3 regions of the Enterobacter sp. fkY84-1 genome follow, and region 2 is predicted to be linked to each of the others. Evidence: predicted binding sites of a transcription regulator. Region 2 holds the regulator's gene; each other region holds the start of a gene.
What was found. The regulator PurR, encoded in region 2, represses purine synthesis genes. The targets are predictions, from matches to a motif close to CANGCAAACGTTTGCNTG.
Positions count from the first base shown of each region.

Region 1 (4,957 bases), 230 kb from region 2:
TAAACGCGCCAGCAGATTTCCGCTGCGCTGGTTATGCGGCATATAGTTCGCCATAATGCGATGAATGTGCTGGGTGCGTTGCATATAGCGGATCGCTACCGTCAGCGCCTCGTACATCAGCCCCTGCCCCTGCCACTTCTGGCCGATGGAGTAGCCCAGGTAGCAGGCGTGAAACGATCCCCGCACCACGTTTGAAAAATTGGCGATCCCGATAATCTCTTTCTCTTCAGGATCCAGCAGCGCGAAATAAAACGCGCTGCCCTGCTTGTGAAATTCCGTAATCATGCTGAGGCGCGCCTGCCAGCCGGAAGGGTAACAATGGCTCTCATCCCGAACGGGTTCCCAGGGTTTTAAAAACTGGCGATTCTCGGCGTAATAATCCGCCAGACGCCAGGCATCACGCTCATGCACCAGACGAACGACCAGCCTGTCCGTTGTCAGACGCACTTTTGGCACATTGCTGCGATAGCCAAACATCGATACCACTCCTTCCCGTCACTTCAGCTTGCCCATTAGCTTTACTATACCTGCGCCTGCGCCGTCTGTGAAAACAGTGACATACCATTTTCACCTCTTTTCACATTTTTCGATGAGAACTCTCTATCAAAGCACCCTTTTGATAAAAAAATATTGTCACGTGCAGGGGTGGGAAAAAACGCGGCGACACCGCAGAATGTTAGCGTGCTCACCATCTTATTTTCCCTGGAGGGAAAATGTCCCGCGTATCACAGGCCAGGAGCCTGGGTAAATATTTCCTGCTCGTCGATAACATGCTGGTCGTGCTCGGCTTTTTTGTCGTTTTTCCGCTTATTTCGATCCGCTTTGTCGATCAGATGGGCTGGGCGGCATTAATGGTCGGCATTGCCCTGGGGCTACGCCAGTTTGTCCAGCAGGGCCTGGGCGTCTTTGGCGGGGCCATCGCCGACCGCTTTGGCGCGAAACCGATGATCGTCACCGGTATGCTGCTGCGCGCGGCAGGGTTTGCCACGATGGCGGTCGCCCAGGAGCCCTGGCTACTCTGGTTCTCCTGTTTCCTCTCCGGTATCGGGGGCACGCTGTTCGATCCGCCCCGCACCGCGCTGGTGGTAAAGCTGATTCGCCCGCAGCACCGCGGCCGTTTCTTCTCGATTCTGATGATGCAGGACAGCGCCGGGGCGGTTATCGGCGCCCTGCTGGGAAGCTGGCTGCTGCAGTATGACTTCCGTCTGGTCTGCGCGGCTGGGGCGGTGCTCTTTATGCTGTGCGCGCTGTTTAATGGCCTGTTCCTGCCGGCGTGGAAACTGTCAACGGTGAAAGCGCCGGTTCGCGAAGGGCTGGGCCGCGTCCTGCGCGACAGACGTTTTGTCACCTATGTGTTGACCCTGACGGGATATTACATGCTGGCCGTGCAGGTCATGCTGATGCTGCCGATCATGGTTAACGACATTGCAGGTACCCCTGCGGCGGTGAAATGGATGTACGCCATCGAAGCCTGCCTGTCGTTAACGCTCCTCTATCCGATTGCCCGCTGGAGCGAGCGGCGTTTTCGCCTGGAGCATCGCCTGATGGCCGGACTGTTCCTGATGACGCTGAGCATGATGCCGATCGGCCTGGTGAACACGCTCCAGCAGCTGTTTACGCTGATTTGCACGTTCTATATTGGCTCGATCATCGCCGAGCCTGCCCGCGAAACGCTGAGCGCCTCGCTTGCGGATGCGCGTGCACGCGGCAGCTATATGGGGTTCAGCCGACTGGGGCTGGCGCTTGGCGGGGCATTAGGTTACGCCGGCGGCGGCTGGTTGTTTGATGCTGGCAAAGCGTTAAATCAACCTGAACTTCCGTGGATGATGCTGGGCGTGGTGGGCTTTATGACGCTACTCGCCCTGTGGTGGCAGTTCAGCCAGAAACGCAGCGCGAGCGGCATGCTCGAGCCCGGCGCGTAGCCTTTCCCTCGGGCGGGAGCCCTTCCCGCCCCACTTCTCAGTTTTTTCTGCTGGTTTCTGCCCATTCACGCTGACATACTGGCGTAACAGGACAGAAGCGCCGATTTTTCGTTGAGGAACACTATGAAGAAAATTGTCTTAGCCGCGGCATTGATTGTCAGCGGCCTGCTGGTTGGCTGTAACCAGCTCACGCAATACACCGTCAGTGAACAGGAAATTAATCAGGCGCTGCAAAAACATAACAATTTCTCGAAAGACATTGGCGTACCGGGTCTTGCCGATGCGCATATCGTGCTCACAAACCTCACCAGTCAAATCGGACGTGAAGAGCCAAACAAAGTCACCCTGGCCGGTGATGCGGACCTCGATATGTCCTCCCTCTTTGGCAATCAGAAAGCCAACATCAAGCTCAAGCTGAAGGCACTGCCTGTTTTCAACAAAGAGAAAGGGGCGATTTTCCTGCAGGAGATGGAAGTGGTCGACGCGAAGGTGTCTCCGGACAAGATGGCGCCGGTTCTGCAAACCCTGATGCCCTATCTGAATCAGTCGCTGCGGAATTACTTTAACCAGCAGCCCGCGTACGTCTTAAGTGAAGACAAAAGCAAGGGTGAAGCTCTGGCGAAAAAATATGCAAAAGGTATAGAGGTGAAACCGGGCGAAATTATCATTCCTTTCACCGATTAACCTGAAGGGCGCTGAGGCGCCCTTTTTTTTCACGGAAAAGTGTGCAAACGAAAACGTTTCCGCTTATGATTTGTGTCCGGCAAAAACAGCCATCCTTATGACTGATTCCTGACAAGCCGGAGCTTCCATGACTGCACAACCCCAGGTTCTTAAAATCCGCCGCCCTGACGACTGGCATATCCATCTGCGTGATGGCGATATGCTGAAAACCGTCGTGCCTTATACCAGCGAAATTTATGGCCGCGCGATTGTCATGCCTAACCTGGTGCCACCAGTCACCACCGTCGATGCCGCGATAGCCTATCGCCAGCGCATTCTCGACGCCGTTCCTGCGGGACACGATTTTACCCCGTTGATGACTTGCTATCTGACCGATTCACTGGATCCGAACGAAGTGGAGCGCGGGTTTAACGAAGGCGTCTTTACGGCAGCGAAACTCTACCCGGCGAATGCCACCACCAACTCCAGCCACGGCGTCACCAGCATTGATGCCATTATGCCGGTGCTGGAACGCATGCAGAAACTGGGTATGCCGCTGCTGGTTCACGGCGAAGTAACGCATGCCGAGATTGATATCTTCGACCGCGAAGCCCGTTTTATCGAGACCGTGATGGAGCCTTTGCGCCAGCGCCTGCCGGCGCTGAAGGTGGTCTTCGAGCATATCACCACCAAAGACGCGGCAGAGTACGTGCGAGACGGCAACGATCTTATCGCCGCCACCATTACGCCACAGCACCTGATGTTTAACCGTAACCACATGCTGGTGGGCGGGGTGCGCCCTCACCTCTACTGCCTGCCTATTCTTAAGCGCAACATCCACCAGCAGGCGCTGCGCGAGCTGGTCGCCAGCGGGTTCTCCCGCGCGTTCCTCGGTACCGATTCCGCGCCTCACGCCCGCCATCGTAAAGAGGCAAGCTGCGGCTGTGCAGGCTGCTTCAACGCCCCAACGGCGCTTGCCAGCTACGCAACCGTGTTTGAAGAGATGAACGCGCTGGAACATTTTGAAGCGTTCTGCTCCCTTAACGGCCCGCGCTTCTACGGCCTGCCGGTCAACGACACCTTCATCGAACTGGAGCGTAAAGCGAGCCACGTTGAGGAGTCCATTGCCCTGACGGACGACACGCTGATCCCCTTCCTGGCGGGTGAAACCGTAAGCTGGACGGTAAAACGTTAAAAAATCAGTGCCCCTTGTTGTCAAACTGATAATATACCTGTATAAATAAACAGTATATTACACAGGGGGCATTTATGCGTATTGAAGTCACCATAGCCAAAACTACCGTTCTGCCTGCCGGCGCGCTTGATGCACTGGCAGGCGAATTATCCCGTCGTATTAACAACACCTTTCCCGACAACGCGGGTGCCGTCACGGTGCGTTACGCCGCGGCGAACAACCTCTCCGTCATTGGCGCGGCAAAAGAAGATAAAGATCGCATCAGCGAAATCCTCCAGGAAACGTGGGAAAGCGCTGACGACTGGTTCATCACGGATTAACACTGCTCCCTCATTGTGTTTTTTTGCCGGGTCGCCCCGGCTTTTTTTTGCCTCATAATCCTGTAAGTTCAAAATAATTCGGCATCTTCTTTAAAAATCGTGAACGAGATGGTGTTTTATTGTTCGAACAATCCTAAAAAGCAGAAAAATGTGTTGCCACCTGTTTATTTTTCCCTTCGGAACCCTTATTACTTGGTATACTGAAGTTGCTTTCAGAAAAACATGCATTGAACCTCAAAGCCGTTGTCTTCTAACACGCATTAAGGGGGTTATAATGGAAAAGAATAGTGAAGTCATCCAGACCCACCCACTTGTTGGCTGGGATATCAGTACCGTAGATAGCTACGATGCGCTGATGCTGCGTTTGCACTACCAGACCCCAAATCAACTCAACCGTGAAGAAGCGGAAGTTGGACAGACGCTGTGGCTAACAACAGACGTCGCCCGTCAGTTTATTTCTATTTTAGAAGCAGGTATTGCAAAAATAGAATCTGGCGACTACCAGGAAAATGAGTATAAACGACACTAAGCTTATGCCCACTTTTCTCTCTACAGGCACCCTCGCGGTGCCTTATTTATTTCTCCCTTGTCTAACCCCGCGTTGTTAATTACTCTGCTAACAAAACATCAGTTTATGAGATGCATATGAGATACGACTTAATCATTATTGGCAGCGGCTCCGTAGGATCTGCCGCAGGCTATTACGCAACACAGGCTGGTCTGAAGGTTCTGATGATCGATAGCCATCTGCCTCCTCATGCGGAAGGCAGCCATCATGGCGATACCCGCCTCATCCGCCATGCGTACGGTGAAGGTGAACGCTACGTTCCGCTGGTGCTTCGCGCCCAGACGCTGTG
Region 1 is NZ_CP169393.1:1,742,578-1,747,534, reverse strand. It holds gene rimJ (ribosomal protein S5-alanine N-acetyltransferase) at 1-477, opposite strand, end outside; gene mdtH (multidrug efflux MFS transporter MdtH) at 714-1,922, shown strand; gene ACEPLT_RS08235 (lipoprotein) at 2,046-2,606, shown strand; gene pyrC (dihydroorotase) at 2,734-3,780, shown strand; gene dinI (DNA damage-inducible protein I) at 3,855-4,100, shown strand; gene bssS (biofilm formation regulator BssS) at 4,375-4,629, shown strand; gene solA (N-methyl-L-tryptophan oxidase) at 4,746-4,957, shown strand, end outside.
Region 1: a site for PurR is predicted at 2,653-2,670, ahead of pyrC (dihydroorotase). Genes of this name have one in related genera too.

Region 2 (4,957 bases):
CAGATTGCGGGGGAGTTGATTTTCCAGACCGGCGCGCAACACGCTGGCAAAAAAGATATCCAGACGTTCGCACTCCCACCAGCCGTCCATATAACTTTCTCCCAGGCCTAACGATCCTTCCCGCAACACGCGTTTAAAAAAGTCGGGATGTTTTACCTGGGGATCGGATGGCGAAGATCCGTTGATAGTGATGCCTGCTCGACCTAACAGTTCACTGACGATCCGGGACCAGTTGTCGTCCGGAACGCTGACTTCTTCTATACACGATGAACTCATAGCTTCTCCATCACCCTGATGTGATCAGAACCTTCAAACAGCGTAGACGCTTTTTTTGGTTTGTGAGAAATCTCACGGTAAATACCGCGAGGCTAGTATCCGACGTAGAACAGAGGAAGGGAGATAACCCTTGCCGAAATGCCTTCCATGGTAAAACGGGAGCACTCCGGCTCCCGTTAACACTTAATATTTATCGTATTTAATCGAACCAAATTTAGTATAGGCCTCAAAATTTGGTGATTCAATAGAAAATTGTTAGCAACCTAATCACTGAAATGTAACATGATTTCAGGCGCAATCAGGCATGCGAAGTTTCCACCTGCGCGCCGTTATCCTGCTCGCGCTGCGCGGACGCCTGCATGCGGAAACCCAATACCGCCAGCGCTACGGTGAACAGCATCACGCTGGTGGTGGTCAACAGCGGCGTGGCAATCAGCGCCGAGACCACCAGACTTGCGAGGAAGCACAGACCCAGCTGCAGGGTATTTTGCAGCGCGGCGGCGCGGCCAGTCGCCTGCGGGAACGGACGTAACGCTTGTGCCACCACGATCGGATAAATCGCTCCGTTTGCCACGGCCATCACGCAGAAGGGGACCAAAATTTCAGCCAGACCCGCGCCCGGAATAAACCCGACGGCCCAGGTACCGATGACGCTCAGCGCATAGAGCACCAGCAGCCATGGCAGCATCTGCTGACCTTCCCATTTTTGCAGCGCCGCGCGGCAGCCGTACCCGCCCACCAGGAACGCGATGGTCTGCGGAACATAGCTCAGACCGATGGCCGCCGGGCTGTAGCCCATATCGTGCAGAATAAACGGCGAGCCGGTGAGCCACGCGAAGAAGCTGGCCGAACAGGCGGCATAAATCAGGACATTCCCGCGATACGCTTTGGCGCTCAGAAGGGAGGTGAAGGTAATCGGCGTCGCGTCGGCATGCGCCTCTTTTTTATGCGCGGGCTTAAGGGCAAACGCCGGCAGCATCAGCACCAGCGTGATGGCAAACAGCGTGGCAAAAATGGCCTGCCAGTCAAAGTGCGCGAGGATCCAGCTGCCCAGCAGCGGAGCCAGGGCAGGGGAGAGGCCCACCAGCGGCATAATGGTGGCGAAAATACGGTTTGTGCGGTTAGCCGGGTAGTAGTCGGTCACCAGCGCCTGCCAGGTCACCGCCGCGGCACAGACGCCCACGGCCTGAACGAAGCGCAGTACCAGCAGCCAGGTAGCATCGCGCACCCACAGCATCCCCAGGCAGCCCACGGCAAAAATGGCCAGACCCAGCAGCAGTACCGGTTTACGGCCGAAGCGATCCGAGAGGGGTCCCCAGAGCAGTTGGGCGAAAGCAAAACCGGCAAGGAACAGGCTCAGGCTGGCGCTGATGGCCGCGGCAGGGGTTTGCAGGTCTTCCTGCATCGCGGCAAACGCGGGCAGGTACATGTCGGTGGCCAAAAAGCCCAGCACGCTTAAGCCGCCGAGCCAGACTAAAAATCCTTTCCTGGGTTGCATTCTTTTATTCTCCTGAGGAGGCAGGTGTACGTTGGCGCAGAGTGTAGGGAGTGCAAAGCGGCTTGTGAAACGCTAATATTTGGCGGGTGCATTCAAATTTTTTGCAGGCAGAAAATGTGGTCAGATTATTCGCTTGAAGTGGTCGATGCTGTTGCGCGTAACGGCAGCTTTAGCGGTGCAGCGCAGGAGTTGCACCGCGTCCCTTCGGCCATCAGCTACACGGTGCGTCAGCTTGAGGAGTGGCTGGCGGTTCCGCTGTTTGAACGGCGGCATCGCGACGTGGAATTAACGCCCGCCGGAGCATGGTTTTTGAAAGAAGGGCGTTCTGTTATCAAAAAAATGCAGATCACCCGCGAACAGTGTCAGCAGATCGCCAACGGCTGGCGGGGGCATCTCGCCATCGCGGTAGATAACATCGTGAAGCCGGAACGCACCCGACAAATGATCGTGGATTTCTATCGTCATTTCTCTGACGTCGAGCTACGGGTCTCGCAGGAGGTGTTCAACGGCGTCTGGGATGCGCTGGCGGACGGCAGGGCGGAGATGGCGATTGGCGCGACGCAGGCGATCCCGGTCGGGGGACGTTACGCCTTTCGCGACATGGGTATGCTGAGCTGGAAATGCGTGGTGGCCAGCGATCATCCTCTGGCAGCGATGGAAGGTCCGCTGAGCGACGATACGCTGCGCAACTGGCCGTCGCTGGTGCTGGAGGATACGTCCCGTTCATTGCCCAAGCGTATCACCTGGCTTCTGGATAACCAGCGGCGGGTGGTGGCTCCTGACTGGGAATCATCGGCGACGTGCCTCAGCGCCGGGCTGTGCGTCGCGATGGTGCCCGCTCATTTTGCGCGTCCGCGCATCGATACCGGAGAATGGGTTGAACTGACGCTGGAGAATCCTTTCCCGGACGCGGCCTGCTGCCTGACCTGGCAACAAAATGATGTCTCGCCCGCCATGGCCTGGCTGCTGGATTATCTGGGGGACAGCGAAACCCTAAACCGGGAATGGTTACGGGAGCCAGCGTAGCTGGCCCCGTCAAGGGATTAACGACGGTAGTCGCGGAACGGACCGTCCGCAACGGAACGGCGTTCAATCAGGCGCGGGTGAACTTCAATGGACTGCGACTCTTCGCGCTTGTTGACGATCCTGTCCAACAGCATATTGAAGGCCGTTTCGCCCAGCGAATCTTTTGGCTGGTGAATGGTTGTCAGCGCCGGGGTGAAAAAGCGCGCGTTACGCACGTTGTCATACCCGATCACGGAAATATCCTGCGGTACGCGCAGACCCAGCTCATCGGCGGCGCAGAGTGCGCCCATGGCCATGATGTCACCACCGCAGAAAACGGCGGTCGGGCGGTGCTGCTGGGAAACGATCTGCTGCATCGCGCGGTAGCCTGATTCCGGCTCAAAGTCGCCCTGCACGATCCAGTTTTCCGGCACGGTGATGAGCGCTTCTTCCATCGCTTTCATAAAACCGGCCAGACGGCCCGCGCCGGTGTTACGCTCCAGCGGACCGGGGATCACGCCAATCTCGCGGTGACCGCGTTCGATCAGGTAACGACCCGCCATGTAACCGCCTTCGAAGGCGTTGTCGATGACGGAGTCGGTGAAGTCCGCGCGCGCTTCACCCCAGTCCATGACCACCATGGGGATATGGCGATACTCTTCCAGCATCGACAGCACGGATTCCGGGTACTCGGAACACATGACCAGCAGGCCATCGACGCGCTTTTGCGCCATCATCGACAGGTAGGCGCGCTGTTTTTCTATGCTGTTCCACGCGTTGCCCAGAATCAGGGTATAGCCTTTCTGGAAGCAGTTCTTCTCTACCGCTTCTATGATCTCGGCAAAATAGGCCGCTTCACTGCTGGTCGCCAGCAATCCAATGGATTTGGTGTGATTAACCTTGAGGCTGCGCGCAACCGCACTTGGCGAATAGTGCAGCTCTTTGATTGCTGCCCAGACGGCGTTGCGCGTCTCTTCCGCCACAAAGCGGGTTTTGTTAATTACATGTGATACGGTTGTAGTGGAAACGTTTGCGCGTTTTGCTACGTCTTTAATTGTTGCCATTAAATGTCACTCCAGACCATATCCTAAACTCCTGAAAAACTTGAAGGTAAACGTTTGCCTTCTCTCACCCTTATCACGCAATCTTGAATTGCGGCACGCCGGGAAAACGACACGGGACGTCAGGAGGGGGTCAATGGCCGGTACGCTAATAAATTTAGCGTGGAATTTTGTCCTATCTTGATGAAAAGGGGAAGAGGTAAAGTGTTTATCAGCCTAAATCCAGGAAGATTTTTGACGTAAATTATGCAAAAATGAGCAGGCTCACTTTTCGTGGGGGGATTAAAAGGAGAAAAATTGATGAGTTCCGATCTGAAGTTTTCGCTGTTCACCACCGTGGTTGTGCTGGCTCTGATTGTCGCGGCGGGTCTGACGGCCGCGCTGCACTGATTTACGCGGAGGGAGAGCCTTCTCCCTCCCGCTCCCCCCGATTGTTACTCCTAAGGCAAAAATCTTTTGCCATTTTGTTAACTTCTCATTTTTTGTGATTGATGTCATGCTTTCCGCTTCTTTGTTCTGTGTCACCACATGACACGGCATCCGGAGTTGACGCATGAAAATCAATTTTCCCCTGCTGGCCCTGGCGATTGGCGCTTTTGGGATTGGCACCACTGAATTTTCCCCGATGGGGTTACTGCCCGTTATCGCCCGCGGCGTGGACGTCTCGATCCCTGCGGCCGGCATGTTAATCAGCGCCTACGCCATTGGCGTGATGGTGGGGGCGCCGCTGATGACGCTTCTTCTTTCACACCGCGCGCGCCGCAATGCGCTGATTTTCCTGATGGCGATTTTCACCCTCGGCAACGTGCTTTCGGCCATTTCGCCGGACTACACCACGTTGATGCTTTCGCGTATTCTGACCAGCCTTAACCACGGCGCGTTCTTTGGGCTGGGGTCGGTTGTGGCGGCAAGCGTGGTGCCGAAACACAAGCAGGCCAGCGCCGTAGCCACCATGTTTATGGGCCTGACCATCGCTAACATCGGCGGCGTTCCTGCGGCAACCTGGCTGGGCGAGGTCATTGGCTGGCGGATGTCCTTCCTGGCGACGGCCGGACTGGGCGTGGTCGCGATGGTGGCCTTGTTCTTCTCCCTGCCAAAGGGCAGCGCCGGAGAACGT
Region 2 is NZ_CP169393.1:1,968,782-1,973,738, forward strand. It holds gene cfa (cyclopropane fatty acyl phospholipid synthase) at 1-276, opposite strand, end outside; gene punC (purine nucleoside transporter PunC) at 575-1,774, opposite strand; gene punR (DNA-binding transcriptional activator PunR) at 1,889-2,800, shown strand; gene purR (HTH-type transcriptional repressor PurR) at 2,818-3,843, opposite strand; gene cydH (cytochrome bd-I oxidase subunit CydH) at 4,141-4,230, shown strand; gene ACEPLT_RS09415 (MFS transporter) at 4,394-4,957, shown strand, end outside.

Region 3 (4,957 bases), 1.2 Mb from region 2:
ATCACCGGCGCGGTGGCGCTGACGCTGCTCTCCGCGGCAGCGGATAACGCCGTCGTGCACGGCCTGCTGCGCTTCGTGATTGGCTGCATGAGCGGCTGGTCGATGGTACTCATTGCCGCCTGGACCAACGAACGGCTGGGACAGCAGGGTAAACCGGGCCTGAGCGCTGCGGTGTTTGCCGGACCGGGGGCGGGCATTGCCCTGAGCGGGCTGCTCGCCGTCTATATTCAGGCGAAGTCCCTGTCGGCCGGGGCGGCATGGCAAATCTACGGCGTGCTCGCGCTGGTGCTGATTGCGCTGGTGGCGCGCTACCTGCCGCGATCCGGGCAGCTCCATCGACCCGGCTCCGCGCCGGAGCCGCTGGTGCTGACGGCGGATTTAACGCGTCTGGTCTGGAGCTACAGCCTGGCCGGGTTTGGCTATATCCTCCCGGCGACCTTCCTGTCGCAAATGGCGGCCGTGCGTTTTCCCGGCAGCCTGTTTGCCCAGTTTGTCTGGCCGATTTTTGGTCTCGCTGCCGTGGTGGGCATTGGGCTCAGTATTCTGTTACGCCATACCTCAACGGCTAACCGCAGGCTGGCGATCGTACTGTGGTTACAGGGCGCAGGCGTGCTGGCGGCCTGGCTGCTGCCGGGGATTGGCGGGTTGCTGACGGGCGGGCTGCTGGTGGGCGGCGGCTTTTTGTGTGCCGTGCAGCTCTCTCTTTTATACGGCCGCGAGCTGGCGCCAAACCACACGCGTTATATGGCAGGCCTGCTCACCACCGGGTATGCGATTGGGCAGTTGATTGGTCCGGTCACCTCGGCGTTATCAACCTGGCTTACCCACCGGCTGGAGCCCGCGCTGGGGCTGGCGGGCATTGCGCTGTTCGTTGGAGGAGCGCTTGTCTGGAATCGTCACGCTGAAAGGCAACAGCAATCGCAATAATTATCGTCGTGAATACTGGATTATGTGCGCCGCCTCACGCACAATGAACGCATACTTTTGCCACAACGAGGGCAAAAGACGCCACACCTGCAGGAGAACAAAATGTCATCACTCAGTAAAGAAGCTGCCCTGGTCCACGAAGCCCTGGTTGCGCGCGGTCTTGAAACGCCACTGCGTCCGCCCGTACAGGATTTGGACAATGAAACCCGCAAGCGTCTGATTGCCGGCCATATGACCGACATCATGGAGCTGCTGAATCTCGATCTGAGTGACGACAGTCTGATGGAGACGCCGCACCGCATCGCGAAAATGTACGTCGACGAAATTTTCTCCGGCCTGGATTACGCCAACTTCCCGAAAATCACCGTCATTGAAAACAAGATGAAAGTGGATGAGATGGTGACGGTCCGCGATATCACGTTGACCAGCACCTGCGAACACCATTTCGTGACCATCGACGGTAAAGCAACCGTGGCGTATATCCCCAAAGATACGGTGATTGGCCTGTCGAAGATCAACCGCATCGTGCAGTTCTTCGCTCAGCGTCCGCAGGTGCAGGAGCGCCTGACCCAGCAGATCCTGACCGCGCTGCAAACGCTGCTGGGCACCAATAACGTGGCCGTCTCTATCGACGCGGTTCACTACTGCGTGAAAGCGCGCGGCGTGCGCGATGCCACCAGTGCGACCACCACAACCTCGCTGGGCGGTCTGTTTAAATCGAGCCAGAATACCCGCCAGGAGTTCCTGCGCGCCGTACGTCACCACAACTAAGTCTGACAGGGCAGGGACCATGGAGCGAAACGTCACGCTCGATTTTGTTCGCGGCGTCGCCATTCTCGGTATCCTGCTGCTTAATATTACCGCCTTCGGTTTGCCGAAGGCGGCGTATCTCAATCCCGCGTGGTATGGCGACATCACCCGCAGTGATGCCTGGACCTGGGCAATCCTCGATCTCTTTGCGCAGGTCAAATTCCTCACGCTCTTCGCCCTGCTGTTTGGCGCAGGCCTGCAGCTTCTCCTCAAACGCGGCACGCGCTGGATCCAGTCGCGCCTGACGCTGCTGGTTATCCTCGGCTTTATCCATGGCCTGTTCTTCTGGGACGGCGATATTCTTCTCGCGTATGGGTTAGTCGGGCTCATCTGCTGGCGCCTCATTCGCGATGCGCACAGCGTTAAAAGCCTGTTCAACACCGGCGTGATGCTCTATGTCATGGGGCTTGGGGTACTGCTGCTGCTGGGGATGATCTCCGGGGAGACGACAAATCGTGCCTGGATCCCGGATGCCGCTAACCTGCAGTACGAGCAGTTCTGGAAGCTGAAAGGCGGTACGGAAGCGATAAGCAACCGCGCGGATATGCTGGGGGACAACCTCCTTGCGCTGGGCGCGCAATACGGCTGGCAGCTGGCGGGCATGATGCTGATGGGCGCGTCACTGATGCGCACCGGCTGGCTGAAAGGGGAATTCAGCCTGCGTCACTATCGTCGCACCGGCGCCGGTCTGGTGCTGCTCGGCGTGCTGATTAATCTCCCGGCGGTGATGGTGCAGTGGCACATCCACTGGGATTACCGCTGGTGCGCGTTCCTGCTCCAGGTGCCGCGTGAACTGAGCGCGCCGTTTCAGACCATCGGCTACGCGGCGCTGATCTACGGCTTCTGGCCCTCGCTTTCTCGTCTGTGGATGGTTAGCGCTATCGCCTGCGTGGGCCGCATGGCGTTAAGCAATTACCTCCTGCAAACGCTGATCTGCACCACGCTTTTCTATCGCTTTGGCCTGTTTATGAAATTCGACCGCCTTACGCTGCTGGCGTTTGTTATTCCGGTCTGGGCAGTAAACCTGGCGTTTTCTGTGCTCTGGCTACGCTATTTCCGCCAGGGACCGCTGGAGTGGGTATGGCGTCAGTTAACCGCACGTGCTTCAGGGATATCATTGAAAAATACATCCAGATAACGATCTGGATCACAATCATTAACAAAACGGATGTAAGCGTTTTCATGACTGTGAGCTTCTTCACGTAGTCCCCTTTCTCTCGCTGCCAAAATAGCCACCTTGCTAAACACAGGGGGTGTCTGTGAGTTGCTGCAATCCTTTGAAGGATGGTGAATATGATCACCATTCGTGACGTCGCCCGTCAGGCGGGCGTTTCTGTGGCTACCGTCTCACGCGTGCTCAACAATAGCGCGCTGGTCAGCCCTGAAACCCGTGAAACCGTAATGAAGGCCGTGACTCAGCTCGGGTACCGGCCAAATGCCAATGCCCAGGCGCTTGCGACGCAGGTCAGCGACACCATCGGCGTGGTGGTAATGGATGTCTCAGATGCCTTTTTCGGCGCCCTGGTGAAAGCGGTCGATATGGTCGCCCAGCAGCATCAGAAATATGTCCTGATCGGCAATAGCTATCATGAGGCGGAAAAAGAACGTCATGCCATTGAAGTGCTGATCCGCCAGCGCTGTAACGCCTTGATTGTCCATTCAAAAGCCTTGAGCGATGAAGAGCTAACCGGATTGATGGAGCAGATCCCGGGTATGGTGCTGATCAACCGCATCGTCCCCGGCTATGCCCACCGCTGCGTCGGGCTGGATAACGTTAGCGGCGCCATGATGGCCACGAAAATGCTCATCAACAATGGACATCAGCGGATCGGTTATCTGGCCTCCAGCCATCAGATTGAAGATGACGAACTGCGGCGCGAAGGGTGGCAAAACGCCCTGAAAGAGCACGGCATTACGCCATCCGAAAGCTGGGTGGGGACCGGCACGCCGGACATGCAGGGCGGTGAAGCGGCGATGGTAGAGCTGCTGGGCCGCAATCTGCAGCTGTCTGCGGTGTTTGCCTATAACGACAGCATGGCGGCCGGCGCCCTGACGGCGCTGAAGGATAACGGCATTGCGGTGCCACAGCATTTATCACTCATTGGTTTTGATGATATCCCGATTGCCCGTTACACCGACCCGCAGCTGACAACCGTGCGTTACCCGATTGCCTCTATGGCGAAACTGGCGACTGAGCTGGCGTTACAGGGGGCTGCTGGCATGCTGGATCCGGGGGCAACACACTGTTTCATGCCGACTTTAGTGCGTCGCCACTCCGTCGCGGCCCGGCAAACTGTGGTTCCGATCACTAACTGATTACATGTGGTGATGTAACCGTTTTCAATCTGTGAGTAAATTCACAGTATCTTAACAAGGCGCTGACTATGATGTCAGCGTTTTAGGGGCTGAAACGCTATGTAACAGTGATTATTCACTTTCACTATAGCCAATGTGCCGCAAACAACGAATAAAACGCATTTCTGGAGCGTTACCGAACACGGAAGAGAGAAATTTTATAAGTGAACCTCGGCTGTCAGTAACGTTTTATTAACATCTGCCCGCCGCTCGTTATTCACAAGAACTACCCTGCATAAAAAAAACCGGAGATACCATGAATAAGAAGGTGTTGACCCTGTCTGCTGTAATGGCAAGCATGCTTTTTGGTGCAGCAGCGCACGCTGCGGATACCCGTATTGGTGTGACCATCTATAAATACGACGACAACTTCATGTCTGTTGTGCGTAAAGCGATTGAGAAAGATGCGAAAGCAGCGCCAGACGTTCAGCTGCTGATGAACGACTCCCAGAATGACCAGTCCAAACAGAACGACCAGATCGACGTTCTGCTGGCGAAAGGCGTGAAAGCCCTGGCCATCAACCTGGTTGACCCGGCTGCAGCAGGCACGGTTATTGAAAAAGCGCGCGGCCAGAACGTGCCGATCGTCTTCTTCAACAAAGAACCTTCCCGTAAGGCGCTGGATAGCTACGATAAAGCGTATTACGTCGGCACCGACTCCAAAGAGTCCGGTATTATTCAGGGCGATCTGATCGCGAAACACTGGGCGGCGAACCCGAACTGGGACCTGAACAAAGACGGTCAGATTCAGTTCGTGTTGCTGAAAGGCGAACCTGGCCACCCGGATGCTGAAGCGCGTACCACATACGTTATCAAAGAGCTGAACGACAAGGGCCTGAAAACCCAGCAGCTGGCGTTAGATACC
Region 3 is NZ_CP169393.1:3,165,215-3,170,171, reverse strand. It holds gene ACEPLT_RS15180 (YbfB/YjiJ family MFS transporter) at 1-927, shown strand, start outside; gene folE (GTP cyclohydrolase I FolE) at 1,030-1,698, shown strand; gene yeiB (DUF418 domain-containing protein YeiB) at 1,718-2,875, shown strand; gene galS (HTH-type transcriptional regulator GalS) at 3,031-4,053, shown strand; gene mglB (galactose/glucose ABC transporter substrate-binding protein MglB) at 4,349-4,957, shown strand, end outside.
Region 3: a site for PurR is predicted at 2,905-2,922, ahead of galS (HTH-type transcriptional regulator GalS). Genes of this name have one in related genera too.